DNA from 2 places in the Psychrobacillus sp. FSL H8-0487 genome. Region 2 is predicted to be linked to the other one. Evidence: riboswitches for the same ligand, from Rfam matches in the RefSeq annotation. Region 2 holds a riboswitch; the other holds the start of a gene.
What was found. Region 2 has a riboswitch for FMN ahead of ribE (riboflavin synthase). Riboswitches for the same ligand answer to the same signal wherever they lie in the genome.
Positions count from the first base shown of each region.

Region 1: it holds a riboswitch for FMN, as region 2 does, so the genes downstream of both, MHI47_RS07645 (ECF transporter S component) here and ribE (riboflavin synthase) in region 2, are expected to answer to the same signal.

Region 1 covers NZ_JBBOZA010000001.1:1,536,118-1,552,309, reverse strand. The annotation lists gene MHI47_RS07650 (ferredoxin) at 1-77, shown strand, start outside; gene MHI47_RS07645 (ECF transporter S component) at 810-1,403, opposite strand; FMN riboswitch at 1,557-1,689, opposite strand; gene MHI47_RS07640 (hypothetical protein) at 1,953-3,200, opposite strand; gene sigX (RNA polymerase sigma factor SigX) at 3,193-3,729, opposite strand; gene MHI47_RS07630 (ATP-binding protein) at 3,775-5,559, opposite strand; gene MHI47_RS07625 (response regulator transcription factor) at 5,552-6,268, opposite strand; gene ccsB (c-type cytochrome biogenesis protein CcsB) at 6,440-7,624, opposite strand; gene resB (cytochrome c biogenesis protein ResB) at 7,629-9,287, opposite strand; gene resA (thiol-disulfide oxidoreductase ResA) at 9,302-9,838, opposite strand; gene MHI47_RS07605 (pseudouridine synthase) at 9,938-10,672, opposite strand; gene MHI47_RS07600 (D-alanyl-D-alanine carboxypeptidase family protein) at 10,779-11,738, opposite strand; gene scpB (SMC-Scp complex subunit ScpB) at 11,792-12,379, opposite strand; gene MHI47_RS07590 (segregation/condensation protein A) at 12,351-13,130, opposite strand; gene MHI47_RS07585 (DUF309 domain-containing protein) at 13,176-13,688, shown strand; gene MHI47_RS07580 (GNAT family N-acetyltransferase) at 13,698-14,057, opposite strand; gene lysA (diaminopimelate decarboxylase) at 14,324-15,640, opposite strand; gene MHI47_RS07570 (spore germination protein) at 15,709-16,192, opposite strand, start outside.
Region 2 covers NZ_JBBOZA010000001.1:1,344,686-1,360,877, reverse strand. The annotation lists gene MHI47_RS06475 (glycoside hydrolase family 15 protein) at 212-1,240, opposite strand; gene MHI47_RS06470 (LLM class flavin-dependent oxidoreductase) at 1,575-2,582, opposite strand; gene hpaB (4-hydroxyphenylacetate 3-monooxygenase, oxygenase component) at 2,781-4,229, opposite strand; gene MHI47_RS06460 (SDR family NAD(P)-dependent oxidoreductase) at 4,334-5,119, opposite strand; gene MHI47_RS06455 (DUF3889 domain-containing protein) at 5,276-5,605, shown strand; gene ribH (6,7-dimethyl-8-ribityllumazine synthase) at 5,665-6,132, opposite strand; partial or broken gene ribB (3,4-dihydroxy-2-butanone-4-phosphate synthase) at 6,169-6,756, opposite strand; gene ribE (riboflavin synthase) at 6,769-7,404, opposite strand; FMN riboswitch at 7,545-7,676, opposite strand; FMN riboswitch at 7,847-7,978, opposite strand; gene MHI47_RS06435 (MarR family winged helix-turn-helix transcriptional regulator) at 8,130-8,573, opposite strand; gene MHI47_RS06430 (SDR family NAD(P)-dependent oxidoreductase) at 8,588-9,343, opposite strand; gene MHI47_RS06425 (hypothetical protein) at 9,499-9,723, shown strand; gene MHI47_RS06420 (YitT family protein) at 9,784-10,668, opposite strand; gene MHI47_RS06415 (protein adenylyltransferase SelO) at 10,837-12,306, opposite strand; gene MHI47_RS06410 (TRAP transporter permease) at 12,518-14,530, opposite strand; gene MHI47_RS06405 (DUF1850 domain-containing protein) at 14,520-15,032, opposite strand; gene MHI47_RS06400 (TAXI family TRAP transporter solute-binding subunit) at 15,110-16,096, opposite strand.

The sequences.
Region 1 (16,192 bases), 190 kb from region 2:
CTTTTGAAGGCTGTCCTACTGATTCTATTAAAGTCGCAGATGAATCATTCGAAGGCGACGCACTGAAATACGAATAGTATATGGAATGGTGGTTGTGACTTTGTCATAATCACCATTTTTCATTCTAATAATATCAGACAAATAGACGCTAGGTCGGTCAATATCCGTTTCAATTGTTTTCGCATGGCTTTGGACAGACTTATTACTATCGTTTGACTGTCTCACCCTTCTACAACATTTAGAAACAGGTAAGGGCGTTTTTAGATAACTAGAGATAAGATACTTTCTTATTCTTAGAGGTGATGGATGACAGTCTAAGTACGCGACATCCTGTCGCAACGACTGCCTGACCCACATCGTGCGAGCCCGAAGATGCAATTTCGTTCACTCGTTTGCTTTTTTATTTTGGCAACACTTACTATTTCTCTTTATTTCCACTAATGTACGAGAAATCTACCTTCTTCATCTATCAATGGATAAAAATAACATTTAATTCAAAAGTGAATACAAATAACTTTTCCATTTCTAAGATTTTAACACTCTTGTGACTTAAGCGATAAGCTATGTTAAATCTTCTTGTTGGGTACTACTCGTTTATTCGATTGTAGCGCAAGGCGGCGACTCCAGCGGGTAGCTTGAGCTGAAGACCCCGCAGAAGCGCAGCGAACGAGGAGGCTGAAGCCAAGCCCGCGGAAAGCGTACACCTGAAGCGAAAATCAGTATTATCATTCTTTCTTTTCAGCTCCATGAACCAAGTATATTTTCTTTTTAAAAAAAGTTGTTCCTCCTAGTGGAGAAACAACTTTTTGTTAGTTTGTATTAGGTTTCATATATGAACTAGTTACTTTATCAAGCAATGGCTTCATTCGTTTGAATAAAACAATCATCACGATCGTTACTAATATACCTTTAATAAGATTAAATGGTAATATACCAAAAATGATCGTATTAAACAAAGCAGTGCCTGTTTCCATAGGGAAATTTAAGAAATAAGCGTACATTGGTAAAAATACATAATAATTTAGTACACTCATCCCAATAGCCATAGAGACTGTACCTGCTCCGAGTCCTGCCATAATGCCTTTGGACGAAGTAACTTTGCGATAAATCAAATACACAGGTGTGATAAACAAGATACTAGTTACAAAGTTAGCCATATGACCAACAGGTACACCAGTTGGACTTCCTGCAAATAACCAATCTAGCACATTTTTTAAAAATGCGACTAAAATTCCTGCAACTGGTCCCATTGTGATTGCAGCGATTAATGCTGGTATATCACTAAAGTCCACCTTTAAATAAGCCGGTAAAACCGGTAATGGAAATGCAAGTAGCATTAAAACAAAAGAAATACTACTCAGCATTGCGACTGCAATAAGCATTCGCGTTTTGCCTTTTAACATAAATCCTCTCTCCTTTTGCGATTCACTCCACAAGAAGAAAGGTTCAGAACGTTTGCATACTTAAAAAATCCCTCGAACTTATAGAAGTTCAAGGGAGAAACAAGGTACACTTTAATAAGCGTATCCGTATAAGCATACGAAAAACGACTGCACCTTCACCTTCTCCCATCCAGACTATACTGTCGGCTTTGGAATTTAACCAAATCAACCTGTTAAGGTTCGCGGGCTGAAGAAATAAATTTCTAATACCGCCGGTCGGGAATTGCACCCTGCCCCGAAGATGAATCAATATTTTGTTGTCCTCCAAGAATATATCTTGAATTAATAACATTTTATCAAATTAAAACAATATATGCAACAGACCTGTTTGCAACTGAGAATACTAGGCAAATTTATGTTATGAGCGATAATAAAAATTTAAGGGCTGTATCGGATTGCTTATGGGCGGTATTCGAAGCCTTATGGGCTATTTTCACAAATGTATGGGCTATCACATATATCTTAAAACAAAAATGCCAAGCTTAAGTTAATAAGCAATGGCATTTTTTATTATTGAATTGTTTGCATAGTAAAACCATTTGGACCCACTGGAACTGGAAGTGGACTTGAAAAATCTACTTCATTCCATTTTTCTTGTACGATATTCTCTAATCGGATAGTTTGATTGAAGCTTGCAGCTGTAAGCGAGAAAGCTTCTATCAAACGGGATGCCTCACTTGCATTTAGTGATTCCAAATCTAAAGGCTCATCAAAATGTACAACAAGTCCCTTATCTTCCTTAACTGAATAAGTTACATCATTCGGAATAACAGAAGTATAAATTTCATTTTCAGGATTTTTCATCCCCTGCAATGCTTCTAATAGTGTATTGAAAGTTTTATTGAAGTTTGGTGTTAAATAGGTCACCTGATTAAAAGCCTTATATGCAAAATAATTTACCTTCTGCTCTGTACCAGTTAACACCAAAGGTTCATCTATAGTACCTACTTGATCCCATTCGATTGGGGATCCATCTTCATTTACTCTTAAGAACGAATCAAAATCGGTAAAGACTTCATTGATTGAAGAGATGTATGGTACAGCTGTTCCAGGTGCAGAATCGTAACCATGATCTGCTGGTAAGTAATGTTTTAATATTTTACCTTCTGCTATAAAGTAGCCTTTGTAAGGATGATATTCTTGGAAACCAAGAGAAGTTTCGTCAATCTCCAAAGCATACTGATTATATAATTCTAAGCTACTAGGTTCCATATTTGGAAAATCCGCTTCTATTTTCTCTTGAGGAATGACAATCGTGATTGGTACAGTGAGCGCATTTTCCAATAGAGAAAAATGAAATACCGTTCCATCCCCTAAATCCTGCTCATAAACAGAAGTAAAAGTCCTATCAAATGGGGCTAATTCTACATTAGGAGCTAACTTTTCAGACATAGTTGTCATACCAACAGATTCTTCTTCCTTAGCATCCATAGAGGATTCCTCTGGTACTTCTAGAGTTCTCATTTGATCGTCTGCTGTGGTCGATTCTTCGACAGTATCAGCTGTGGAACTCTCATTGTTATTTATATAGGAAGAGACGAGTACGGTTAATAATAATACAGATGCTACAGAAATGATAAATGGTAGCCATTTGTTCATAGACACCTGTATTCGTTTACGTTGCTCAAATTTCTCTTGCGTTTCTATTTTTGACTTAAGCTGCTGGTAAATTTCTTCTTTTGAGCGCTTATCTGTAAACTTGGGCATCTTTTTTAATAGTTCATCTAATTCACGGTCTTCTGCTTTTTTCTCACTCATGATGAACATCTGCCTCCTTTTGCTTATCAGATAATCGCTCACGAAGTGCTTTTATTGCACGATGTTGCGTTGTCTTCACTTTCCCTTCGGACCAATTTAAGATTTCCGATGTTTCTGCAATCGAAAGCTCCTGGAAATACCGCATTATAATAACCATTTTCTGATCTCCCGTACAATCATCCAACGCAACTAATAATGTTCTCATCTCATCATTGAGCTGCACTAAATCTTCCGGTAGCATATCTGAAGATGCAAGTTGCATCGTTTCCCAGTCAAATGAGTCAAATAATCTCTTTTTCCGGACAGCTTGTTTTCTAAAATGGTCAATTGCTATGTTTTTGGCTATTGAGAATAACCATGTTTTTTCTGAACTTTTCCCCTCGAAGCTACTATAAGCTCTGAGTACTCGTACATATACTTCTTGGACCAAGTCTTCCGCAGTTTGTCTATTTTTCACCAAATATATGAGAAACTGAAAAACATCTTGATGATAGGTATCATACAAGCGGTGGAAAACGGAGTCATTCATATGCTCCCCCCGTTCTATCAATTAGTCGTTTCAAGTAAGTATTTGTTACACGGTTTCTATTGGCAATTTAATGATAAAGGATGTTCCTATCCCTATTTCGCTTTCCGCTGATAACACACCATCATGTCGTTCTACTATGTTTTTAGCAATAGCCAATCCTAAGCCTGTGCCACTTTTTCCCCTTGTTCTGGCTTTATCTGCTTTATAAAAACGTTCAAATACATATGGAAGATCTTCTTTCGGAATCCCATACCCTGTGTCGATAACCTTTATAACGAACTGTGCGTCTGTCATACTCAATTGCACGGTAACAGAACCATTTTCTGGAGTATGTCTAAGTGCATTATCGATTAAATTGGTTAGTACTTGCTCCATACGATCCTCATCTAGATGCATGGATAAGTTCTCTGTCAGGTTATGTTCAAAGTACAAGCCAATATCTTTTTCTTTAGCAGCCTGGTCAAATTTTTGCGTAATTCTTTCAATTGTCGGAACGACTAGAACGTTCTCTTTATATATACTAAGATATCCTGACTCTAAGCGTGCTAAATCTAACAATTCGGTTACTAATCTTCCCATTCGCTTAGATTCATCATATATAATACGCATCATTTCATTTTTGTCTTCTTCCGTGGTCACTACATTATCGATTATTGCTTCTGAATACCCATGAAGCATCGAAATAGGAGTTCTTAACTCATGTGAAACGTTCGCGATAAAATCTGATCTCATTTTATCTAAACGATGTTGTTCCGTCATATCACGAAGCACGATTACTGCTCCTCGCACGACATTTCCACTTGAATATAAAAGGCTTATAGATGCTGCAAAATAGGATCCTTTAATCTCTAATTCTTCGTCAAACTCTTCTTTTACTTCAAACACATATTCCAATAAGTGCTGGAGCTCAGCAGGAAGTTTAGAATCTTCTGTTGCTTCCAAATTTTTATACCACTTATCGAATAGAAGATCTGCCTGAGGGTTTTTAACTTGAACTTCAAATTTCGTATCAAAAGTAATAACAGCATCCGTCATAGACGTTAATATACTTGCTAATTGTTCCTTTTCTTGGTTAATCACTTCTACATGATGCTTCAATTGTTTACCCATCTGGTTAAAGGCGATTCCTAGTTCCCCTATTTCATCTTTTTGAAGATACGGAACTTTTGTTTCAAAATTACCTTGCGCCAACTGGATTGCAGCTTCTCTCATAGATCTTAGTGGTAATGTAATTCGTGAAGTTAAAAAGAATGTGAACATCGTAGTTAAAAGTAAGGCGATAAATCCAGATAAGAAAACAATTTTCGTAGTACTATTTGTCGTTTTACTGACAACCTCTAAACTTTGATAGATAAAAACAGCACCATGGATATTTTTATTGGATTCTAAAGGTGCGGCTAAAATGATATAATCTTCCATCCGATCCTCACTATTTATAGCGGGCATTAGCATTTTTTTGACGATTGGTTCATTAGATGTATATATTTTAGATAAGTCCTTATCATCCAATATCTTTTCCTGTACTACCTCTTTGTTGAGGCCCTCATGGATAGACAAAAAAATGGACTCAGAATTACGTACAATTAATGTATTCGTTTCTGTACCTAATATATCTCGGATTATTTCAAACGAATCTTCTACATTTTCATGTTGCTCAACTATTTTCCCTATGGTCACTGCTTCTTTGCGAAGGGTGTCCTCTGCTTGTTCTGTATGGAAATCTCCTAAAAATTCAAGTAATAAAACGGTTACAATAAATAACACAAATAAGACGAGAAGCAATATGGTTCCCCATAGCTTCCCGACAACACTATTCCAAAGTCTATTCATTTATAACCTCAAATTTATACCCAACACCCCATACAGTTACAATCATTTTAGCAGACTTTTCGGAAACTCTGTTTAACTTTTCACGCAACCGTTTTACGTGAGTGTCAACTGTTCTTAAATCACCGAAGAAATCATAATGCCAAACTTCTTTTAATAATTGCTCGCGATCAAATACTTTGTCTGGTGCTTTTGCTAAGAAGTAAAGTAATTCATATTCCTTAGGAGTTAAACCTACCTCTACACCATCTGCAGTTACTCTATGAGCATCATGATCTATTGTAAGGTGTGGAAAAACTACTATTTCTTTAGAAATAGACGATCCTTGTGAAGGTGCAAATGCAGTAGAACGTTTTAACAAAGCTTTTACTCGTAACACTACTTCTCTAGGGCTAAACGGTTTCACTATATAATCGTCTGCTCCTAGTTCAAAACCTTCTACGCGATTAGCTTCTTCCCCTTTAGCTGTCAATAATATAATAGGAGTTTCTTTATGAACACGTAGTTCTGTCATCACTTCTATACCATCTTTTTCAGGCATCATTATATCTAAAAGGATACAATTATAATCATATTCTAAGGCTAACTTTAATGCGACTTCCCCATTTTCAGCTTCTTCTACTTCGTAACCTTCTCGCTCTAAATACATTTTCAAAAGACGACGAATACGTTCTTCATCCTCAACTACTAGAAGTTTAATTGTTTCAGACATAGTTTTATCAAACCTTTCTATCAACATCTACTTTACATTGTACAATTACTGTATCCAAAATGAAAGAAAAGCCCTTCCCCCCTTGTTATATAAAGAGTAAAGAGCTTTCCACAAGTACACACATTCTGTTTCGTTTCTGTCTAGTTAGCATTTATAAAAGCTTACACTTTTTTAAGCGTAAGAATGTAATCCTGCTAAAATTAGATTTACTGCAATCAAGTTAAACATAATTATGATGAATCCGATTAAAGCGATCCAGGCAGACTTCTTACCTTCCCAACCTTTTGATAAGCGAAGATGTAAGAACACTGCATAAAATAAGAAAGTGATAAGAGCCCATACTTCTTTTGGATCCCAGCCCCAGAAACGCGACCACGCTTCATGTGCCCATATCATAGCAAATATTAAGGCCCCAAGTGTAAACACAGGGAACCCAATTAATACGGAACGATAACCAATTTCATCCATCAATTGAGAATTAGACTTTTTCGTAAGTGGTTGTAATACAGTTGCAAGACGCTTACGTAATATTAAACGAAGTAATAAATAGATTACAGAACCGATTAGAATCGACCATACCACAGTAGTTAATTTTTTAGCATTTACTAGGGGTGGCATCTCAATAAGTGGATCTAATGCACCTTCTGTAATCGCTACTGACTCATTCATACCAAAAAGCGCTGGCATTGTATACTCAATATTATGCTCTGTTTCATCTTTACTTATATACGAGTACTCTGCACTGTAATCCGCAAGTGAAAATGACAGCGTGGAAACAACAAATCCTACAACAAGTACTAAAACATACATAACTGCCTCAATCCAAAAGCGTTCTTTGGATTTTTTTGTCAGGTCAATATTTTTCAACAAGTATATAAATCCTGCTACTGCACTTATTGCTAAAATTGCCTCACCCATTGCGGCAGTAATTACATGAATAGTCAGCCAGTAACTTTTCAAAGCTGGTATTAAAGGTGTAATTTCTGTTGGGAACATGCTTGCATATGCAATGATTAACACGGCAATTGGTAAAGCAAACAATCCTAGAGCAGGTGTTTTATATATAAAGTATATAAGAATAAATGCTCCTACAACCATCATCCCAAATGCAGTAGTAAATTCAAATAGATTACTTACAGGAGCATGTCCTGCAGCAATCCATCTAGTGATAAAATAACCAATATTAGCGATAAATCCTAAAATGGTAACGGTAATCGCTAATTTGCCCCATCTATCAAAGGACTTGGTAGTTTGAGTATTTGAAGATTTTACTGCTCCTCCAAATAAAAACGTAGCAATAAGATATGCTACAAAAGCTATAAATAATAATGTACTACTTAAGGATGCCATATCCATTATGTTAAACTCCTTCCACTTTATCCACTTTTTCTTCTAAAGAATCTATATCTTGCTGATCTAGATATTTTGGAAGATGAGCTACATCTGTAACCTTGTCCAAATCTCTCTTAACACTCAACCAGTTTTTGTTTGTATGCGCGGCAATAACCGTTTGTCCATCTTCTAATAACTGAATCCAAATTCGACGGTGATTCCAATACGCCCCTTGTGCTACACCAATCATGAAGATAAGGCCTCCAAGTGCAAGAAGTGGAAGTGTTAAATCCTTACGAACTGTTAAACCAGATACGTCTCTTGTCTCGACACTTTGGAATGCAATTTTATGTTGGTTTTCCCCTAAAGGTTCTACTGTCTCTTTAATCATGACAAAACTTGTTTCCCCTTTAGGAAATTCAGGGCTATACATTTTGATTAGAAATGCTGGGTTATTAGGAAGCGGTGATTGAGATTGCGGAACCCCTTCTTCAAATCCAGTAAAATCTGCATAATAGTCCATTACTTCAACTTTATAACCATCATTTAGTTCATAAATGGGTTGTGGATCAGCTAGATCGATTGTAAATTCTCCAAAAGATTGTTGTGTTTGTTTATCCTGTAACTGGAAAGTCATCGTTGCTAACTCATCCAATCGGAAGTCCATTTGGAACACCGAAAAGTTATCGAATTTAATTGGTTTATTTACTTGAATAGAAGCTTCTTTTTCAAATGTTAAATCCTCTGTATGACCTGCAACAGCGCCTTCAGGACCCTTATACAAAGCTACATCTGTTTGATAGTTCTTTGCAATTGTACCCACTCGATCAATCGCTTCACCATAAACTTCTTTGGATTCTTCTTTCGAGTATGTCTCATAAATAAATTCTTTACTTTCTAAAAAGTATCCATGGGTTTCAGGTACATAAAGTGTTTCTCCTTCACGTAACCACATCGTTTCATCCACATAGAAACCAGGAAGTGCGCGTAGCATTACACCAAAAAGGAATATGATAAGTCCTAAATGGTTTACGTATGGCCCCCAACGTGAAAACCGTCCACGTTCAGCCAATATAGCATTACCTTCACGTTTCACATTGTATTTAAGCTCTTTAAGCTTTTCTTCCGCTTTAAGTAGAGACTCTTCTGAAACATCAGCTTTACCAATACCATAAACACGTTGTCGTTTTAAGAAACTGATATGCCTTTTTGTCTTTTGTTTTTTTAGAGATTTATATAGTGGTATGACTCTGTCTAAACTTGCGATAACTAAGGAAATCCCTAGCATACCAACCAATCCCTGGAACCACCAAGAGCTATATAAGTCCGATAAGCCAAGCTGATAATATAGCGTTCCAAATGTGCCATAAATTCGCTCATAATATGCTGCAATATCCGTTTCATTTGTTGCAGGCACATAAAATACTTGTGGAAGTATTGTTCCAATCGCGGCTGCAACTAAAATAGCAACAATTATCCACATACCTACTTTTACACTGGAAAAGAAATTCCATACTTTATCAATTATCGTCTTATTATACGTTTGAGACCGTCTTGCAGATCCTTCATAGCGCATATCTACAATTTTTTTTTCTTTTGTCTCATCATTTAATGGACGACCACAGCTCTCACATAATTCTGTACCAGCTGGATTCACGTTTCCACATGTACAAACTATCTTGTCCATTTTTAAAGACTCCTTCATGAAGGTTTAATTTGATCCATAAAATTCGCAATATCTTCTTCAGTCATTTCGCCTTTTATAATTTTTTCAATTTTACCTTCGGGATTGACCAAAAATGTTGTTGGTAGTGGATCAATATTATATGATTCCATTACACTTTTATTGCGATCAATTGCTATAGGGAAAGTTAAACCATATCGATTTAAAAAGCTATTTACCTTAAGATCTGATTCACCAATATTAATGGCCAGTGTTTGAACACCTTTATCAGTAAATTCTGCGTATTGGTTGTCCATCGCCGGCATCTCTTTTGCACAAGGTTTACACCATGTACCCCAGAAATTCAAAAACACGCCTTGTCCTTTATAATCAGACAAACGTCTTTCCGTACCATCCATATCTACTAAAACAAAGTCCGGAGCTTTATCTCCTACTTGCAATACAGCATTTTTCTCTTTATTTAGGTTGGAGTATACGGTAAAAACTATAGCTACGACGAGTACTGCTAATATAGCGGTTCTCATATAAAATCTTTGCTTTTTAGATTGAGCCAATTTGCTAACCTCCATTTCCAAGCATAATCATGAATAATTATAACAAAATTTACAATTTAAAAGAGCCTTACTTATGAAGGCTTTGTGAACACTCAAAATTTATTTACCTATTTTTCCCGTCTCTGCTAACACTCTCATTTTCTTCACTTCATGATTAGTCAATTCTCTCCACTCGCCAGCATTTAAGCCATGAAGCCCTAAGAAACCAAATTGTTCTCTTTTTAGTTTTTGAACAGGAAAACCTATTGCATCGAACATTCTACGTACTTGACGGTTTTTCCCTTCATGTATAGTGATCTCTACAATTGATTTATCCGCTTTACGCTCAGAGGATAATAACTTAACTTTAGCAGGAGCTGTTTTCCCGTCTTCTAAAACGATTCCACGCTCTAATGGACGTAATTGTTCCTTCAAAGGTATCCCTTTTATACGAGCTACATATGTTTTATCTACTTTATATTTTGGATGTGTAAGCGCATATGAAAAATCGCCATCATTCGTTAAAAGTAGCACTCCTGACGTTTCATAGTCCAGTCTTCCAACAGGATACAAACGTTCTTTTACATTAGGTAATAAGTCCGTCACTGTTTTTCTGCCTTTATCATCTGATACTGCAGAAATCACTCCACGAGGTTTATAAAGTAGATAGTATACTTTTTGCTCTTTTTCTAATTTTACCCCTTCTACTTCCACTACATCATTGTCAGACACTTTTAACCCTTGCTCCGTGACTACTTTACCATTCACTTTCACTTTTCCTTGCGTAATCATTTCTTCTGCTTTTCTTCTTGATGCCACACCTGCATGTGCGAGCACTTTTTGTAATCTTTCCAATACATTCACCTCGTCCATTCTATCCAATTCATATGACTGAATTATGTCATACTTTGGGGGAAATTAAAAGAAGACAGTCTTTTATAATAACTGTCTTCTTTAGAATTTATTTAATTTTCTTTACTTCAAATTTTAATGCGACCTCATTATTTATCGTAACATTCCAAAGATAAGGTTTTTTCTCTGAAGATTTACGTGGAATGATTAACACATTTTTGGCTTCCTCTTGTTCTTCTTTTTTTAGTAAAAGGAAATAATCTTTCTTAACTTCTATAACCTGTTTATCCAACAAGCGATACTTTCCTTTTTCTACAACTTTCACATTGTCATATGACTGAAAAACATTTGTCGCAAGAGAAGAGTGCGTATTCCAATCATTCGAATGGTTTAATGTTACAACGATCACTTTTTTTCCATCGTCTTCAAAATAAGTCACAAGTGTTCTCCCAGCTACTTTTGTATAACCTGTTTTTCCGGCAATAGCAAATTTATTGTAGTGTAATAATTTGTGCTTATTTCTCCATGAGACAGATTTTTCCTTTGGTTTATAAGTTTTAGCAGAAGCAATTTTTGTAAATGCTTCATTTTGCATTGCCAAGCGAAACATATTAGCCATATCTAATGCAGAAGCATAGTGTTCCTCATGATGAAGTCCTGAAGGATTAGTAAAATGAGCATTTTCTAACCCAGCCAACTGTATCTTTTCATTCATCAACTTAGTAAAACCGTCTATTGAGCCACCTGTATGCTCAGCAAGCGCATAAGCTGCATCATTTCCTGAATGTAACAGCAATCCATACAACAAGGATTCCACCGTCCAAACCTCTCCTGCTTGTAGATATAGGGAGGATCCCTCTTGAGTTGCCGCAGCATTGGAGATGGTTATCTCATCATCTAGCGGAACATTATCCAACACCGTTAAAGCAGTCCATACTTTAGTTAGACTCGCAATAGGAAGCTCTGCGTTAGCATTGCTACCTTCTAATAGTCTTCCCGTACTTGCATCAATAACAACATAAGAAGATGAAGCCTTTGCCTCATTCACATTCCACAAAAGAAACAGCAACAAAAATAATCCTAATTTTTTATAAATGAACCATACTCCTCATTCAATTATTTCTACCCTTCAAATGTCTCTTGAAATTTTGTCATAAACAAATCTGTGTCTTCCATTTCATCAACAGATAAGTCTTCTGGAAGCGGTGGAAGTGCTTTAATATCTTCTAATCCAAAGTACTGTAGAAATTCATTGGTCGTTCCATATAAAATAGCTCGACCCGTCCCATCTGCCCTACCTACCTCTTGTATAAGACCTTTAGCAGAAAGAGTATGAATTGGTCGCTCCGACTTAACTCCCCGAATTTCCTCCATTTCCACTCTTGTAATAGGTTGCTTATAAGCAATAATAGCTAGCACCTCAAGAGATGCCTGAGACAATGACTGTGGTGTAGGATTTTCTACTAGCCTTTGGATAATTTCTATATTTTGTTGTTTTGTTACTAACTGATAAGTTCCTGCTAATTGCTTTATCTCAATACCTCTACTGCTATTCAGTTTGTATTCTTGCATCATTTCATGGAGTATCTCTTCTATTTCCTCTTCTTTGGAACTTGTTAAAAATGCTAATTGTTTTTTAGTTAGCCCATCCTCCCCACTTACAAATAATAGGCTTTCTAAATTACTCATCAATTTCATCTTGGAATTCACTTTCGATATCTCCCTTTCGCAACTGTACAAACAAATCATCAAAATTACTTTTTTGTTCCACTGAAATAATCTGGCGTTTCATCAATTCCAGTAGGGACAAAAAAGTAGTGACAATCGTTTGTTTATCTCTAGTTGGAAACAAATCATAAAATGATAGTTTCCCTCCACCTTTTCTTAATACGTCAATAACATTTTTCATCTGAGCTTTAATGGATATATCTTGCTTACTTACTCTCGTATTAAGAGGTGCGTTTAGTTGTTTCCTACGTAACATTTTTTGAAAAGCACCAAGCATATCGTACACATTTGCGTCTAGTTCGAGTAATTCAATTTGTTTACTAGTTTGGTATTCACTTAAATCGGTTGGTGGTCTAGAATAATAGAGTGAACGGGTTTCCTCCATCTCATGCAAGTTTTCTGCCGCTTCTTTATACTTCTTATATTCTATTAATCTTTGTACGAGTTCATCCCTAGGATCTGCTAAATCCACATCGAAAGCATCGTCCATATCATCGTCTTGGTGAATTGGTAATAACATTTTACTTTTAATAGATAGTAAGGTTGCTGCCATTACTAAGTATTCACTGGCTTCATTGAGTTCTAGTACTCGCATGGCGTGAACATGATCCATATACTGTTCTGTGATTTCTGCCATTTTAATATCGTATATATCTATTTCCAAACGATTTATTAAATGTAATAATAAATCTAGAGGGCCTTCAAACGCATCTGTTTTTACTTCATAAGACATAAAACTCCACCTAATATCGATTTTTAACATTATTATAGAGGAAAGGTGATTGCATTGCACCCTACATTTCATACTAGTTTTGTGTCATTTCTAAAACATTTCAATGAAACCTTCGATTATTTTGAGTGTCATGAGTTATTGGAAGACTATTGGAAGGAAGTTTCCCCAAGACATAAAAAACACGCATTGACTGCTTTAATCTTGTTAGCAACTTCTATGTATCACTGGCGTCGCGGGAATTTTAGTGGAGCGATTAAAACGATGAAAACAAGTTTAAAAAGAATGGATGAAACAAAGAACTCTCCTTTCTTTGAGAACATCAACTACCAAAAGTTAACAGAAAATATGAATCTCGCACTTGAATTAATGACTAGTAGTCAAGACTTCCAAACATTCTACATTGAGGTAACCAATCCTACTTTACAAACGTTAGTTAATAACCTCGATATAGAAATGAACGATGATTTACATTTTCTTATTCATAAACATATGCTTCGAGATCGTTCTGAAATACTGGAGGAACGGGATAGAGAGAAAAAAAAGAGAGATGACTTATAAGGTTCCAAGTCATTCTCCTTCTTTTTTTGTTTGGCATTTAGTATAAAATGATTCAACATCCTCTGATGGCTTTATAGAGGTTGTTTGTAGGACAGTTGGCAGTTTTAGCAACATTTCTTTTCCAAGTCCTTCTCCGCGATGGGAAGGATTGACCGAAATGTGTTGTATAACTGCTTCAGTATCTTCCATCCGCACCCCTATTAACCCTACTAAATCGTCCTCTTTCTTCCAAAGAAACAAATGCCATGATGGATTTGTCTCATACTCATGAATTGTTTCTAAAAGTTTTTTTACATCTTTTTCGTGGGGCATAAAGGAAAGTAGTCCCATTGAAATTTTCTCAAATGTTTTTTTATAGCGAAGTAGCATCATTAAAACCCTCTTTTAATTTCATGGCTTGGTTAATAATTTATCGGCAAAATTATACGTTCAGATTCATAGATTCTATAAACGCATTATTTCACATTAAATTTAACAAAGTCCAGTTTGTTAAAATATCTGTTTTATAGTACCTGAATTTTATCGATTTTACAAATTAGCATTAGGAGCTATAAATAACCAATATATTAATCCCCATACAATTCCTACGATAAATATCATTAGAAACAGTATAACGTTTGCCTTTTTCATCTTGTTCACTCCTTCTCCATTGCAAGAGGAAGGTCAAGATGTATAAGATCTTCCAAAGTTTCTCTTCTTACAGCTAATTGATGTTTTCCATTTTCTACAAAAACTACTGCTGGTCTCGTTAACCGATTATAATTACTTGCCATGGAGTAACCATAGGCACCTGTACAGAACATTGCCAGTATATCACCAGGCTCAGATACAGGCAACTGAATATCTTCGATTAATTTATCACCAGACTCACAACATTTTCCTGCAATTGTATAGTTTTTAGTCGCCGGGAGATCCATTTTATTTGCAATAACTGCATCATATTGTGCTCCATATAAAGCAGGTCTAATATTATCAGACATCCCCCCATTAACCGCTAAATAATTCCGAACATCCGGTACTTCTTTCTCAGATCCAATTGTATATAATGTCGTCCCTGCATCTCCAACTAATGACCTACCCGGTTCTATCCAGATTTCTGGCATTTTAAAGGAAGAATTGTGCACGAGTTCTTTTACGATTTGGATCATTTCATTCACATATACGGCAGGTTCAAGTGGAGCATCCTCATCCGTATATTTTATACCGAAGCCACCACCTAGGTTTAAAACGCTACATAAGAAGCCATAGTCTGTATGCCATTCGATCATTTTAGTAATGAGCTTCTCTGCTGCCACTTTAAAGCCTATTGTTTCAAATATTTGTGAACCAATATGACAATGTAGACCAAGTAACTGAATATATTCATCTTGATACACATCCAGAAATGCTTGGTCCGCTTGTCCATTCAACAAGTCAAAGCCAAACTTAGAATCTTGCTGGCCTGTCGTAATATAATCATGTGTATGAGCTTCAACACCAGGCGTTACTCTAAGTAAAATTTTAACTTTTTGCTTGTGCGTTGCAGTAAGCATCTTTAATAATTCTATTTCGTAAAAATTATCGACAACTATACAACCAATATTATGCTCAAGCGCTAATAATAATTCTTCTTTGCTTTTATTATTTCCATGAAAATGAATTCGTTCCACTGGAAATCCCGCTTTAATCGCAGTAAATAATTCTCCTGCAGATACTACATCTAAAGATAAGTTTTCTTGCTGCATCACTTGGTACATTGCAACACTAGAAAATGCTTTGCTCGCATAGGCAACTTGTGCCGATATATGTTGATCTCGGAAGGTCTGGATAAATGCATGTGCTCGTTCTCTAATAAGAGATAAATCGTACACAAACAATGGTGTTCCATATGTTTTCGCAAGCTCTAAGCTATCTATTCCACCAATCATTAAGTGACCTTTTTCGTTTACAGCATGCTGTGAAACTAGCACCATTTAGTTCGCCTCTTTTCCCTATATCTATTAGAACTTTATCACAATAGATAAGGAAATGGCAATGCACATTATGACCGTTTACGATCAGGTGATCTTGTTATAAATGGTCTTTTAGCATCATTAGGCATAGGATATCGTATGATTAAGCGCAAAAATGCTTTTGGAAAAAAGGGCTGAAGTGGCCATAAATAAGGTACATTTAAAGGTTTTACAGAACTTATATACCAAAGCAGTGCTAGAGAAGCGACAAAAAATCCATTTGGTCCAAATAACGCTGTACTCAGCAGGATAATTGTCCTAAATATTTTTGTTGTAATACTAAGCTCATATGAGGGAATAGAAAAAGTGAAGATCGCTGTTATAGCTGTATATAATATAACTTCTGGAACAAAAATGCCTACATCCACTGCCATTTGTCCAATGACTAATGCAGCTATAATACCCATTGCCGTTGATAATGGAGTTGGAGTATGAATAGCAGCCAGTCTTAGAAATTCTATCCCAATATCTGCAAATAATATCTGTAATAATAATGGTATATCAGTCATTTCT
Region 2 (16,192 bases):
TTTCAATCTATGATTCTTTTCATTCAAATACCAGTTCTCCCCTAAATTATTCGCCATTAATCTTTAAACACCTTTTAATATTTCACTATTGCCAATAATATATAAATTTCGACAAAATAAAAAATCCTCCATGCACTGAAGGACTTTTACTAATATATTTTGTTCTGTAAATATTAATAACGATAATACACTAAAGTGCATTGACCAGAGATTAGCTATTAGCTGTCCTCCCTTTTGGGGTAGAAGATGCATCAATCATACGATTTAAAAATAAGTAGGAAAGTGAGACAGACCAAGCAAGTGGAGTGTTACCATTTGGAACATTTTTACCACCAATATATAACTCAGGAACTTCCCAATTTTCTGGGATAATTCGCTCTGTTTTACTAATATATTCGAAAGCTTTGTCATACATACCTAGCTCCAAATAACATAGTCCGAGCCAAGGTAGTCCAAAGCACCATTCTGCTTCGCTGCCTTCGTTATAATACTGATCATTGTGATAACGAATACAGCCATGTGTGCGTTCAAGTTTTTCAGAAACCATTTCAACTATTTTAAGAGCAGTTTTCCTTTCAACTATACGATATGGATAGATTAGTGAAAGCAGGGATAAATCTGTTTCTTTCGTTTCACTTTCTCTAGGTAAAAGAAAACGCAACGTCTCTTCACCTTTTTGAATTAGTTCATCCTTTACGTTTACTAACATTTTCACAGAACGTAATCCAGCAACACAAGCTCCTACACTTGAGGCATGAAGTTCCATATTCTCTTCCCACATACCATTATCCTTTGCCTGCCAGTATTGAAGACACTCTAAATAATCGACCAGCTTCTGAACAATAGCGATATCTTTCTCATCACGAATAACTTTATGACCATGGCTCACCCCTACTCCCACACCCCATAAAAATGCTCCAATTGCATCATTTTGAGCGTGACCCCATTCTTGGTTCAATTCCTCTAAATCTGTAGAATAGCGTGAGTGGATATATTCAAAAAGGTAGACTGGTTTTTGTTCTCTATGGATGTCTATTTTCCATTCATAGGTTTTAAATAGATCAAATAACGCATAATATGCTTTTTCATACCGATCAGATTGGCTTTGTAAAAAAGGCAAAACTGTGTATACAATATCACGTATCCAGACATAATTGTAGTCTTGCGAAACACTGGCAGTATAGGCTCCATTCGGTAAACGCATCCGATCTAAAACTTCCATAGCATTGTTGACTTTCATATACGAGACCTCCTTTAATAATATCTATACAGTGATTGTTAACCAATTTCTTTTATTCTAGACAATTTAAACAAAGACGAAAGCGCTTCCATTAAAACATTTAATAATTATATATTATGCAAAATTTTTCAATTGGAAAAGCAACAGTACCTAGTCTTTAAAAATCTTTATTTTCTTAGTTACAAATTTCAGATTCTACTATGCGTTTAGTATCCAATGCTACTACTACCCAAGATTTTAATTTGTAAATCAGCATTTGGGATTTAGTTAACTTTATAAAATAATAAAAAAACATAACGAGGTCCTTTAGGGATTCGTCATGTTTCGTTTGCTTTTAAAGTTGGTCAACGGCTTCCTTGAATATTTCATATGAACGTTTTCTAGCTTCCTGGTCATAAACATATGTAACAGCCATCAATTCATTTACATGGTATATTTCTAAGAATGGTTTTAATTGCTCAGTTATTGTATTTCGACTGCCTTTAAAAGTATAAGTCGACATTGCACGTACTGCATTTTCCTCTAAATGATTCCACACACCATTCAAGCTTTCCACTGGCGGCTGTAATAAGCTCTTTTTACCAGACACCACATTTAAATAAAATCGATCACTAGTAGTAGAAAGCAGTTTCGCTTCTCCATCAGTTTCTGCTCCTATTACATTTACACAAACAATCACATAAGGTTCAGATAAATACTCTGAAGGAACAAACTGATTTCGGTAAATTTGTATTGCATGTTCCAACTGCTGAGGAGCAAAATGTGCAGCAAATGCATACGGTAGTCCTAAACGAGCAGCTAATTGTGCACTTGAAGTACTTGAACCTAGAATATATATTGGTACATTGGCACCGACTCCCGGAAATGCGCGAACAGCTCCTTGGTTATCTAGCGATTTAAAGTAATTTTGCAATTCTACCACGTCCTGTGGAAAAGAAAAAGCAGTTTCCTGTGTAGTCCTGCGGAGTGCACGAGCTGTTTGCATGTCTGTACCAGGTGCACGACCAAGTCCTAAATCTAGTCTATTTGGATAGATATTTTCCAGTGTCCCAAACTGCTCTGCAACTACAAGAGGTGCATGATTTGGTAACATAATTCCACCTGATCCTACTTTAATCGTTTCGGTATTTTCCAACACATGGCCGATTAGAATGGAAGTTGCTGAACTAACAACATTCGGTGAATTATGATGTTCTGTTAGCCAGTATCGACTGTAACCGATCTTTTCTACGTGTTGCGCTAGGCTAACCATATCCTCAAAAGCCTCTTTGTTTGTTTGGCCTTCCTTTACTGCCACTAAATCCAAAACTGATACAGGAACAGGTTGAAGTCTCTTATTCATATATTTACTTCCCTTCATTATATAACGTCTCCATTAGATAATAGAATCAAGTTACTATTACTTCAAGGTATCTGCTTGATAAGACTTATAAACTATTTGTATAGAAGACATACAACAACCCCATCTAAGAAAAAGGATGGGGTTGGCTCTATACAATTATAGGTTGTTATGTCACCGTATTTAAATACTACATTTCTCTTAATGTTCCTTAGATAAATCGAGAAAATCTTTCACTCGTTGCATATATTCATCTGCGTCATAGGAGAAGTATAGCTGACTAGCTAGTCTAACAGGATCACCGAAGAAGAAACGTTCGTATAACGTTTGCCGAGTACCAAAAGAACTCATTGTTAAATCCCACGCTAAGCGGAAAAGTTGTACACGATCCTCACCCGTATTTTCATGAGATTGTAAGTAATGATTTAATTCATTTCCTACAGGTGATTGAAAAGTACTTCCTGTTGGAATAGACATTAATCCGCTGGCACCTAATAGTTGAATAATTTCGGTAAAACGCGGATATACGCGAGGATATACATTCATGGCAATTTGTAATGTAGACCGATCTGGCTGCATCCATCCACCTTTGTCTATTTTGGCTTCTACTTCTGATTTAATCACTAGTGCTTTCATTGTTTCCAAAGCAATAATTATTTCAGAGACTTTTTCTTGCACATGTTGGTATTCCCCAATATTAATAGTTTCAATAATAGAATGGACTATTCCTAATATGAATTCAGTTTTCACAATTTGCCTAGATACTACTTGATGAAGTGTAAAAGGCAAGAAAGAATTCGATCTCATAAAAATATTGGTGATAGGAACATTATCATAAAAAAATACACGTTCCCAAGGCACTAATACGTTATCAAATACAACAATACTATCCATTTCTTCAAACCTTGAACTTAATGGATAGTTAAAAGACGAATCACCTCCAACAAATGATTCTCTACATATGAACCTTAACCCTGTTGTATTACTAGGTATTGAAAATGCGAAACCATTTCCATCTTCTTCCTTCCCATTTGCAGAGATAACTAAAAGCTCATCCGTTATTCCACCTTGTGTCGCAAGAAGTCGAGCCCCTTTTATAATAATTCCATGCTCGTTTTTATCTACAATTTTTGCAGCAATTGGCTCTTTCGAACGTTCTATATACAATTGAGTCCGATTTACTTGTGGCTCTATAAATGTATGAGTCATAGAAATATCTTTTTCTCTTGCGTATTCATAAAATGATTGTAGGTTTTCCGGGAAACAGTTTTTTTGATCCTGCAAAAGGTGCACAGATGAAGCTAGAGCCATTAAAACTGTGTTCATATAATCTGGACTTCTCCCCATTAACCCGTTGTTACTCCTAGCCCATTGCTGAATCATTGTGCGTCTTGTTACTAAATCTTCCTTCGTCTTTGGCTGTAAATATGAAATACCAACCCTATTTTTAGTTGTTGGAGATAGATACGTTAAAATATCCTTTAAGTCTTGATGATGCTGAAGTTCATATAATGCAGCCTGACTCTTAATAATTCCTTTAAACGCAGGATGCTCCGAAATGTTACCTGTTACACGTTTCCCCTCAATCCAAATATCCGTTTTTAGCTCATCAATCCGTTCAATATACTGTCTCCCCGTTATAGCCGGCATACGCTCACCCCTACTGTATTAGGTTGTTCATAGCACTATATTATTCTACAGAAGCTGAGGTGTGACGGATCCTAAAGGAGTTTACATTCGGGTTCTTTTTTTATTTAAAGCGTCCCACCAGATCCACCATCAATATTAACAGATGTTCCCGTTACATAAGACGCGGCATCTGACACTAAAAAAGTAATGACATTTGCTGCTTCTAAAGTTTCACCAATTCTCTGAAGTGGAATCGTTGGACCAACTACATTTTTAGAATATTCTTCCCAAGTAAGTTCTGGAGCTTCTTTTTTCCACTTCAATTCGATTTGATGACTTCTAATAAGACCAATACATACTGTATTAACTCGAATATTATCTTTTCCCAAATCTTTGCTCATCGCTTTAGTCAATGCCATTCCAGCTGCTCGACTAACAGTTGTTGGCAGCGAACTAGCAGGAGGTGTTTTTCCTAATACTGCTGTTACGTTTACAATTGCTCCTCCGCCCGCTTTTCTCATATAGGGTATTACAGCTTTTGACGTATTTATAGCTCCAAATAATTTTAAATCTAAATCTGTTTGCCACAAATCTGTTTCTACTGATTCAAAAGGGTTTGCAGAAGAAGTACCAGCATTATTAACTAAAATATCAATACGTCCATAATGATCTACTGTTTTTTGAATAATTTCTTTGCATGCTTCTTCTTTGGTAATATCCGCAGGAACAATAAGTACTTGTGCCCCTGTTTCACTTTTAATAAATGCCGCAGCCTCTTTTAATTGTTCTTCTCCTCGAGCACAAAGAGTTACCTTAGCTCCTTCTTGCACTAATTGTAAAGCTGTTTGTAAACCTATCCCTTTACTTGAGCCCGTAACGATTGCTACTTTTCCAGCTAATCCTAATTCCATTATGTTGCCCCCTCTAATTCAAATCATGTTCTTCTTTCATTATATTACAATTTTATATTTTGTCAGAATTATTGCTCTCCTCATTAGGAATCAAAATAACGATAGAATGATTTCTTTTGAATGACACATTCTAAAGGAAAGGAGAAGTGATGAATTATGCAAAAACTAGTTATCGAACTTACCATTATAGCTTCTATGCAGACATTAACAACATATATACCTACAACCGCTCCTACTCATCAGGAAACCCCTGCCTATGCTAAATGGGGACAAGTTGCTGTAAAAGAAACTCAATCCAAATTTCCCCATGCAAGTATAATTGACTATCTTTATGAAGGAAGTGAACCGAAAGAAAATTCGACCATTGAAAAGTTCCGTCTAAGGTTAAAAGAGAGTGACAAAGAATTTGGAGTCTCTGTTAAAATTGAATATATTACTGATACTAATGAATTGATCCATGTTCAAATCCATGAAGTTTCGGATTAATTGTTTATACTTTTTCTATTGTTTCTAAGTCATTTCTAAATTTAAGTAAACCAATTTTATCACGCCATAACCTTTAACAGATTGGCCATCTCAATTGCAGAGACGGCTGCATCGTATCCTTTGTTTCCGACCTTTGTACCTGCCCGTTCAATAGCTTGTTCTATAGATTCTGTAGTAACGATACCAAAAATAACTGGTACTCCAGTTTGTAAACCTACTTGTGCAATTCCTTTTGCTGCTTCGTTGCAAACATAATCATAGTGTGTCGTTGAACCTCTGATTACTGTACCAAGACCAATGATTGCATCGTATTTTTGGGAATCCGCCATTTTTTTTGCAATAAATGGTACTTCAAATACACCAGGAACCCAAGCAACTTCAATACTTTCTTCAACGACACCATGACGTTTTAACCCATCTATTGCACCGTCAACTAGTTTTGCATTGATGAAATCATTAAAACGTCCGACAACAATACCTACTTTCAAATCTGTTCCGATTAAATTTGCTTCGATTGTTTTTACCATCTTATTCTCTCCTTAGCTAGCTTTAATATTTATTAAGTACCTTGATAGTTCTTCGATTGTGACAATCTTTAATTGATATTGTTTGGCAAGTTCCAGTAAATCTGGTAAGCGTGCCATTGAACCATCATCGTTCATTATTTCGCAAATTACACCTGATTTAGCTGATGCACAAAGCATGGCAAGGTCAACTGCAGCTTCCGTATGACCTCGTCTTTCCAGTACACCACCTGGCTTTGCGATTAGCGGAAAGACATGTCCTGGTCGTTTAAACTGTTGTGCCTTTGCTTGTGGCTTAATGACTTGTAACATCGTCTCTGATCGATCAAATGCACTTATGCCCGTTGAAGTGTTTTCATGATCAATCGACACAGTAAATGCAGTTTGATGAGAATCTGTATTATTAGAAACCATCGGATGTAATTGCAATACCTCTGCGATTTCTTCATGAATAGGCATACAAATCAATCCTCGACCATACTTCGCCATGAAATTGATGTTTTCTGGTGTTGCAAATTCTGCTAAGCAAAGGAAATCCCCTTCATTTTCGCGGTTTTCATCATCTACTAAAATAATAAGCTTTCCTTGTGTTAAATCTGTAATTGCTTCTTCTATCGTATTTAGCATGCTAATTTCTCCTTAAAAACCGTTCTGCTGTAAAAAGTCCTGGGTGATAGTCGATTCATTTTTCTTTGTACTAAATTGATGCACGTACTTCCCTAGCATGTCACCTTCGATATTAACGAGTTCACCCGCTTTTTTCATGCCTAGAACTGTTTCCTTATTTGTGTGGGGAATTAATGAAACTGTTACTGTCGACTTATTTATATCAAAAATAGTTAAACTTGTTCCATCAATCGTTATAGACCCCTTTGGAATACAAAAGTGACTTGCTTCTTCTGATACTATAATATCGATATACACTGCATTTGCTGCATGGCGCTTTTTCAATATGGTACCCACACCATCCACATGTCCTGTAACGAAATGTCCACCGAATCGACCGTTTGCCTCTAATGCTCTTTCTAAATTGACAACTGAACTGCTATTTAATAATTTTGTTGTAGTTGCATAAAACGTCTCTGGCATAACGTCCACTGTAAATTCAAATCTTGAAAATGCGATTACTGTTAAACAGACACCATTCACTGCAATACTATCACCTAATTTGATGTCCTCTAAAATTCGTTTTGCTCGGATAATAAGTTGCATACTGCTAGCAGATGTTTGTACGTTCTTAATGGTGCCAAGCTCTTCAACAATTCCTGTAAACATCGTATCCTCCTTATTAGTAAGTACTTTTAGATGGAATCTAAAGCCTACTTCAAACAAAAACCTCCGTACACTTAAGTGTCGGAGGGAAATTAGGTAGATTCAAATAAGCCTTTTGTGTTTTTCTCTCAAAAAGCATTGAACTACTCCTTCTCCCATCCAGACTATAACTGTCGGCTTTGGATTTCCACCAAATCATGCGTTTTACGGCTCACAGGCTTTGAGATTTCTCTCTTACTGTCGATTGGGAATTTCACCCGACCCCGAAGGATAGTTATTCAATTTTAAAAAGTAGAAGTGCCTATGCTCGCGGTATCATGTCCCGACAAACGCTATAGCTAGACATTAAAAAACGCACCCAAATTTATGGATGCGAGAGAAGTCATACTTTAATAAGCCTTTTGTTCCTTTTTTAGCATAACTAAAAAACCTCCAAATAGGCGACTTTCTCCTTCTCCCATCCAGACTTTAACTGTCGGCTTTGGATTCTCACCAAATCATGCGTTTTACGGCTCACAGGCTTTGAGATTTCTCTCTTACTGTCGATTGGGAATTTCACCCGACCCCGAAGGAATGTTATAAAATTGTTATTAGCATAACAATTTCATATCTTAATTGCAAGGAGTTGAGTACTTTTACATGATACAAAAGGATTTTGAAAAACATAAAAAGCTAAGAACCTCTTGTGTTGAGGGTCTTAGCAACTTTTCTCTAAAAAAATAATTAGTTCATAATGATGACAATCTTTTATTTTTCATACTGTTTAATATTTTTTGCTGTATATATAAATACTGATCTAACTCTTCCACAGTCAACTCTTCAAATAACTCCACAAATATTTCTTCGCCAATCTTTTGTGCTTCCATTAAAGCAGATCGCCCTTTTTCTGTAATCTGAAGATGGATCGTCCGGCGATCTTCTTCACTATACAGTCGTTCCGCTAATTCGAACTTCACGAGCTTGCTAGAAATATTTGTGATTGCTCCTTTTGTATACCCTAAGGTCTCTGCTAAATCACTTTGCATTACCGGACCATTTGCACGTAATTGAGCTAGTACCAAAATTGCAGATATTCCTACTGGAAATTCAAATTTAGAAGAGAATTTAACTATATTTTCGTTTGAGATTATTTCAGTTGCGTGAATCAATTTAAATAAATTTGTTTTCTCCATACTAAATCCTTCTATTAACGCAACATGATGGATCCACCATCAACCATCATCGTTTGACCTGTAATATATCTTGAATCCTCACTAGCTAAAAATACTGCTACACGTCCAATATCCTCTTCTACTTCACCGAAACGACCCATCGGTATTTTACTTAGTACTGCTTCATAATATTCAGGTTGAGCTTTTGCCCATGCTTGTACTCCCTCTGAGTTAGCAACTGGACTGATAATATTCACATTAATACCAAAACGACCCCATTCGTTTGCAGCTACACGTGATATCCCACGAATTGCTTCTTTAGCAGCAGCATATGCTCCTTGAGTTTCATGACCAGCCAATCCTGCCCCTGAAGCAAAGTTAATAATATTTCCTTTTGTTTCTTTTAAGTAAGGCAGTGCAGCCTGCATTAAAAAGAATGTTGGATAGAATCCAGTCCCAAATGATAGATCAAGATCCGCTTGTGTAATATTCTCAATCGTTAATTGTTTTGATGCATGTGCATTATTTACAAGTACATCCAACTTACCATAGTTATCAACTATTGTTTTAATGATGTTTGGTAAGTTTTCGCGATCCATAAGATCTGCTTTTAAAAACATTGATCTTGGGGAAATTTCTTGTAACAATTTCTCACTTGCTTTACCTGTCTCCTCATTCACATCTACAATTGCAACGATTGCTCCTTCTTTAGCCATTGCTTTTGCCATCCCAAATCCAATTCCACCAGCACCACCAGTAATGATTACAACTTTATCTTGAAGTTTACTCATCTTTAACACTCCTTTTTCTCTAATGATTTCCAATTTAGTTTAACACTAAACAATTTAACAATAAACTAATATGGTTTATCTATTTTAAAGTTCTATAACTTTTAAATAATCATAAAATACATAGATTCTAAATTATAAAGTAAGGGGAAATGGAAATGTTTGCAGTTCATTTTATGGAGAAAAATATGGTTATTTTAACTCAAGTATTAAGAGATATCCCTTCCATCGATGATGATCTTAAAATCAAAGGTAGAAAAGGTAAAGTAATTAATGTACAGGAAACAGAAGAAAATGGTATTCAGGTTCAGGTAGAATTTGAAAAAGTGGTAGATAAAAGCAAAACTTCTGTAAAAGATCTCGGGAAGAAGAAACGAAAATAACTTTAAAACAATAATACCCGTTAAATGAGCGTATATACTCATCTAACGGGTATTTATATTTTAGTGAATATCTCGTTTTTTGAACGTACCGCCTCTTACTTCTGCCACATCTGTGATCACAATAAAAGCACCAGGATCCAATTCTTTAATAATTGTTATTAACTTGTTTTCTTCCATGCGAGTGATTACACATGTAACAATATCCATAGTTTCATTGGAGAAACCTCCGCGACCACTGGAGTACGTTACACCACGACCTAAACGATCCTGTATGGCAGACCCAATTTCCTCGGATTCTTTACTAACTATTCGAACTGATTTGGAACTTTCAAGTCCAACTTGAATAACATCAATAACTATTTTAGCTATGTAATAAGTAGTAGCTGAATAGAGTGCTCCTTCTAAACCATATATAAAACCAGCACCTAGAAAAATAAACGCATTAATAAATAAGATTATATCTCCTACTGAAAATGGTACTTTTCGAGATACTAGAACCGCTAAAACTTCTGCACCATCAAGTGCACCACCGTTACGTAATACCACACCAATACCAATACCTAGCATTACCCCTCCAGATATTACTACTAATAGTGGATCTTTTGCACTCAGAATCGGCTCAATTTGATGCATTAAAACTGTTGAAATAGATAGGGATGCTATACCAATAATACTCATTATTGCAAAGGTTTTCCCCACTTGTTTATAACCAATATATACAAACGGTATATTTAATATAAAGAGTAAAAGTCCAAGTGGTATATTAAACAAATATGTTCCCATGATACTAACACCTGTTACGCCGCCGTCAATAACTGAGTTTGGTATTAACACTGCTTCCAGTGCATAACCAGCTATAGCTGCTCCTATTACGATTAAAATTATTCTACGGACTTTATCCGCTACTTTATTTTTCTGCATAATTTCTAAAACTCCCTTATTCATAAAAAGATTAAACAAATATGATTACTATTAATTTTAAAGAAAAAAAGACTGAGTTACAAGATTAAATCTGCATAACGTAATACTTTTCAGTTTTTGATATTTATCCTCTCCTGTAAGTGAGAAAAGCCCGTAAACTTTTAAGGTTCACAGACTTTTCTTTCCCTAGCATTAGGTACCGCAAAACGTTTTGTACGGTCCTGAAGTATCAGGAGGAAGAGTAGTATAATCCATATAGTCTGCCTTGTAATCATAAGGATGTGAAATTACACTTAGCAAATTGTTTAATACACTATAGTCCTCATTATTCACTGCTGCATCAAGCGCTTCTTCTACTCGATGATTTCTCGGAATAACTACTGGATTACTTTTCTGCATTAGTTGCTTTATAAATTCTTCTGACACCTGTTGATTTTCAAGTCTAGTTTTCCATTTTTCATACCATTGTTCAAATCCATTTTTACCGAATAATTCAGTTTCTTCCACTTTATCAAGAGTCAATAATCGGAATGTATTTGTATAATCTACTTCGTATTTTTCCATAAGTTCAAGAAGGTTTTCGATTAGGGAAATATCCTCTTTTTCTATATTAAAAATCCCTAGCTTATTCCCCATTCCTGTTAACCAATAATTTTCATAAGTTACAGGGTAGGCCACCATCGCTTCTTGCGCTTGCTGCACAGCTTCATCCAGATCTTCGTGAATAAGAGGCAATAAACTTTCTGCCAATCTCGCTAAGTTCCATGCGGCTATATTTGGCTGATTTTCATAAGCATAACGACCTTGTCTATCAATGGAACTAAATACTGTTTTCGGATTATATATATCCATAAAAGCACAAGGTCCATAATCGATTGTCTCTCCGCTTATTGTCATATTATCTGTGTTCATCACTCCATGTATAAAACCGACAAGTTGCCATTTTGCTATCAATGCCGCTTGGCGTTCAATCACTTCTTTAAGGAATGCAAGATAGCGATTTTCATTAGCCAATAAAATTGGGTAATGTCTTTCTATTGCATAATCCGCTAAAGCTTTAAGATCTTCGAATGTGCCCCATTTTGCAGCGAATTGAAAAGTACCTACACGTAAATGACTTGCAGCAATACGTGTCATCACTGCACCCGGTTGAACAGTTTCTCGCATAATACTCTCTCCGGTTGTAACTACTGATAAGCTTCTGGTTGTTGGAATTCCTAGAGCATGCATCGATTCACTAATAATATATTCACGTAACATCGGCCCGAGGCCCGCTCGTCCGTCTCCCCCACGAGAATATGGTGTTCTACCAGAGCCTTTCAATTGTACGTCTACTAGCTCCCCCGACGGAGTTATTTGTTCACCAAGCAACAGTGCTCTTCCATCACCTAACATGGTAAAATTTCCAAATTGATGACCAGCATAAGCCTGAGCTAAAGGTATACCGCCCTCAATCACCTTATTACCAGCAAGTACCTCAACACCATGAGTACTTTCTAGCTCTTTCGAATTTAGCCCAAGAGATGTTGCCACCGTATCGTTTAATATAACCAGTTTAGGATTACTAACAGGGTTTACATTTATAGCTGTATGCAGTAATTCTGGAAGTTCGGTATACGTATTTTCCAAGTTCCATCCTATATTTAAATTCTCTTCCTTCATCGAATCTTCCTTTCTTGAGTTAAAAAAGCAATACTAGTTACTTATTATTCATTATTATACCCTTACACGCTACAGATACGCTTCCCTTGGCTCTCTTTTGCCTATTAAAAGAGAATGCCCTATAATAGGCATTCCCTAATATTTAAACAAGTATCTCTCGATTTGAAGAAAACATAAAAATACGAACCATTATGGTTCGTATTTTTTATGTTTATACTGCTATAATTTTCGTGTCTTCCTTTTCCCGAGTATATAATTGAATTGCAAATAGTACCCCAAATAATACAAGCCCTATTATATCCGACATGCTCTCTGGGTAGATCAATAGTAATCCTGCTCCTACTGCCAAAATTCTTTCCAACCAATTAACCTTTCTATACCAATACCCTATCATTCCTGCGCCAATAGAAATCATCCCTATTATTGCAGTAAATGTGACCCAGATAATTTCCCACAAAGTGGTATCAATCATTAACAATGTTGGAGAAAAGACCACCATGTATGGAATTATAAAGGCTGCAATTGCTAATTTCGAAGCCTCTAAACCGGTCTTTATAGGATCTCCACCAGATATCCCTGAAGCGGCAAAGGCGGCGAGTGCAACAGGAGGTGTAATATCTGCTATTATTCCAAAATAGAAAACAAAGAAATGTGCAGATAATAGAACAACAATTGGAACTGCACTTTGTGCAACATCAGGCGCTAACAAAGTAATAATCGCTGGTGCTGCAATTGTAGATGTAATTACATAGTTTGCTGTAGTTGGTGCACCCATCCCTAAAATTAGAGAAGCTATCATAACAAAGAATAATGTTAATAAGATACTTCCACCAGCTAATTTAACCAAACTTGTAGCTAGACTTAAGCCTAATCCAGTTTTTACTACTACTCCGACGATAATTCCTGCACACGCAGTAGCTGCAACAACCGCTAAAGCTGTTCTTGCCCCATCCACTAAAGCATCTAAAATTTCCTTGATACCAAGTTTAGTATCTTTGTTGATAAACCCTACTGCAATACAAGCTAAAATCCCATATAACGCTGAATGAATAACAGGAACGCCTACCATCATTAAAATAATGATTAGGAAAATAGGTAAAATTAAATAAATCTTTTTAAAGATTTCCTTCCGATCTGGCATTTGATCATCTGTTAATCCTTTTAAACCTAAACGCTTCGCTTCAAAATGGGTCATAATCCATATTCCTGTAAAATATAATAGAGCTGGAATTGCCGCTGCTTTTGCAATATCCCAGTACGTTACTCCACGTCCTATAAATTCAACCATTAAGAATGCGGCTGCACCCATAATTGGTGGCATCAACTGTCCACCAGTAGAAGACGATGCTTCAACTGCACCAGCAAACTCCTTCTTATACCCAAGCGATTTCATCATTGGAATTGTGTAGGCACCAGAAGTAACAACATTTGCTACCGAACTTCCCGAAATAGTACCCTGTAAAGCAGATGAAAAAATAGCAACCTTTGCAGGACCTCCAACTAACTTTCCAGCCACTGCAACAGACAAATCATTAAAATATTGTCCTACTCCGGTTTTCACTAAAAATGCTCCGAAAAGCAAAAAGGCAAAAATATAAGTAGATGAAACAGCAAGAGGTGTTCCTAAAATACCATCAGTTGTGTAGAACATTAAATTCACAATATTATCGACACTTTGACCCCTATGAGCCATAAATGCTGGGAAATAAGGTCCTAGGTATGCGTACACTAAAAAGATTGCAGCAATTATAGTAATAGGCAAACCAACCGCTCTTCTAGAAGCCTCTAATACAAGCAATACTGCTAGTAATCCAACAATGAAGTCCATACTCTCCAATGAACCTAAACTTTGTACTAAACGAGTATAATTTATCGTCCAATAAGTTCCAATTAACAAAGCACCAGCTGTTAGTATGAAATCATACCATGGTATTTTTGTCTTCGAAAATTTTCTACGTGCTGGAAAAAGTAAAAAGATAAAAACTAGACCGAAACCTAAATGGACTGTTCGTTGTATTTGAGCGGGAAATTGACCATATATGGCTGTATAAAGTTGAAATAAAGAGAATGCCATTAATCCAAAATAGATAATATATTTTAGCACTCCACCTAATGTCCGAGTGTTCGACTCTAGATCGTACTTTTCTAATATTTCTTGCTGTTCTTCCAAAGATAGCTCTTCAAACTGATCGTCTTGTAATGGTTGTTGGTTCTTATCTTTCATTTAATTCGACTCCTTTCACTTTTTCAAAGAGTGATATTTTTTTTACTTTAAATTCATAAGACTTGCCTCGATCTAACTCTTCTTTTAAATCGAAACTTTTCTCGTTGTAATGAAAATCTAATTTATTGTCCACATCTCCAATATGTAAAATAAAATCCTTTAATACCGCTTTATCGTATTTAAGCGTGTAAACACCATTTTCATAACTCAATGTCTGGCCTTCCTCTGCATAACCAGGCATGCCAATCGCCACATCACTATATTGCATAGAAGCCAATTTAATTTCATTTGATTCTAATACTCTATAATTCTCTATCACATCAGTCAGGTGAATAGTATGTGTAAATATAATTTGAAAGTGATCCTTTTTTTCTAATGGGATAAAATGAATACTTGGGTGCTCGGTCCTAGTTTCTGTAAAAGTAAAAGCTGAGAAAATAGGGATAAAACAAAATAAAGTTAAAAAGAAAATAATCAAAAATGGCCAAATTATTTTTTTCATAAAGTGATTAATCCTCACTTTTTTTAACAAAAAGGGACTCGAAGCAATTCGCAACAGAGCCCCTTCTTACTTTATAATTATTTATTGACTTCATCGAAGTATTTTTTTGCTCCGGGATGAACTTCAATTCCTATACCATCTAGAGCTGTTTCGGCTTTGATGAATTCACCTTTTGCATGACTAATTTTATCTGTATTTCCATATATCGCTTTTGTTATTTTATATACTAAGTCTTCAGAAAGATCTTTGTTTACTGCTAGCATTGCAAGTACTGAAACTGTAGGTGTTTCTCCCTTAATACCATAAGTACCAGCTGGGATTGTATCCTTCGCATAATATGGATATTTCTCGATTAATGCATCTGCTTTTTCATCGCTCACTGAAATAATCGAAACTTTGTTTGTAGCATTTAGCGCTTCTACAGCACCAGTTGGATAACCAGCCGTAATAAATGCAGCATCAATTTGTCCAGACTGAATACCATCTGTTGACTCACCGAAATCTAAACTTTGCGCTTCAATATCCTCCATTGACAAACCATGGATCTCAAGCAATTGCTCTGCATTTGCATAAGTACCTGATCCTGGAGCTCCAACAGAAACCTTTTTCCCCTTAAGATCTTCAAAAGAAGTAATTCCAGAATCCGCTAATGTTACTAATTGAACTGTTTCAGGATATAACGCACCTAGTGCAGAAACAGCATCTGTTTTCTTACCTTCAAACATCATTATTCCTTCAGTACCATAGTAAGCAATATCCGTTTGAACGAAAGCGATATTTCCTTCGCCTTCTTGTAATGCTGTCATATTAGCTGCTGATGCTTGAGATACCTCCGCAGTAGTTTTAACACCTGTTTCCGTAGTGATTAGATCCGCAAAAGTTCCACCTAACGGATAGTAGGTTCCTTGCGTTCCACCAGTTAGCATACTTAAAAATTTAATATCCTCTTTAGTTTTACCTGAATCACTATCAGAAGAATCCTCATCTGTAGAACCACAGGCTGCAAGTATCATTAAAACTAAAATACTTAGTATGCTCAACAACTTTAATTGCCTTCTTTTCATTCCATTTCCTCCCTTTTTATATAAAATCCCCTTGCACTTATTAATATTAACATATAAGTTTATTTAATTGTCAACCTATTTAGTATTTTCAGGTTT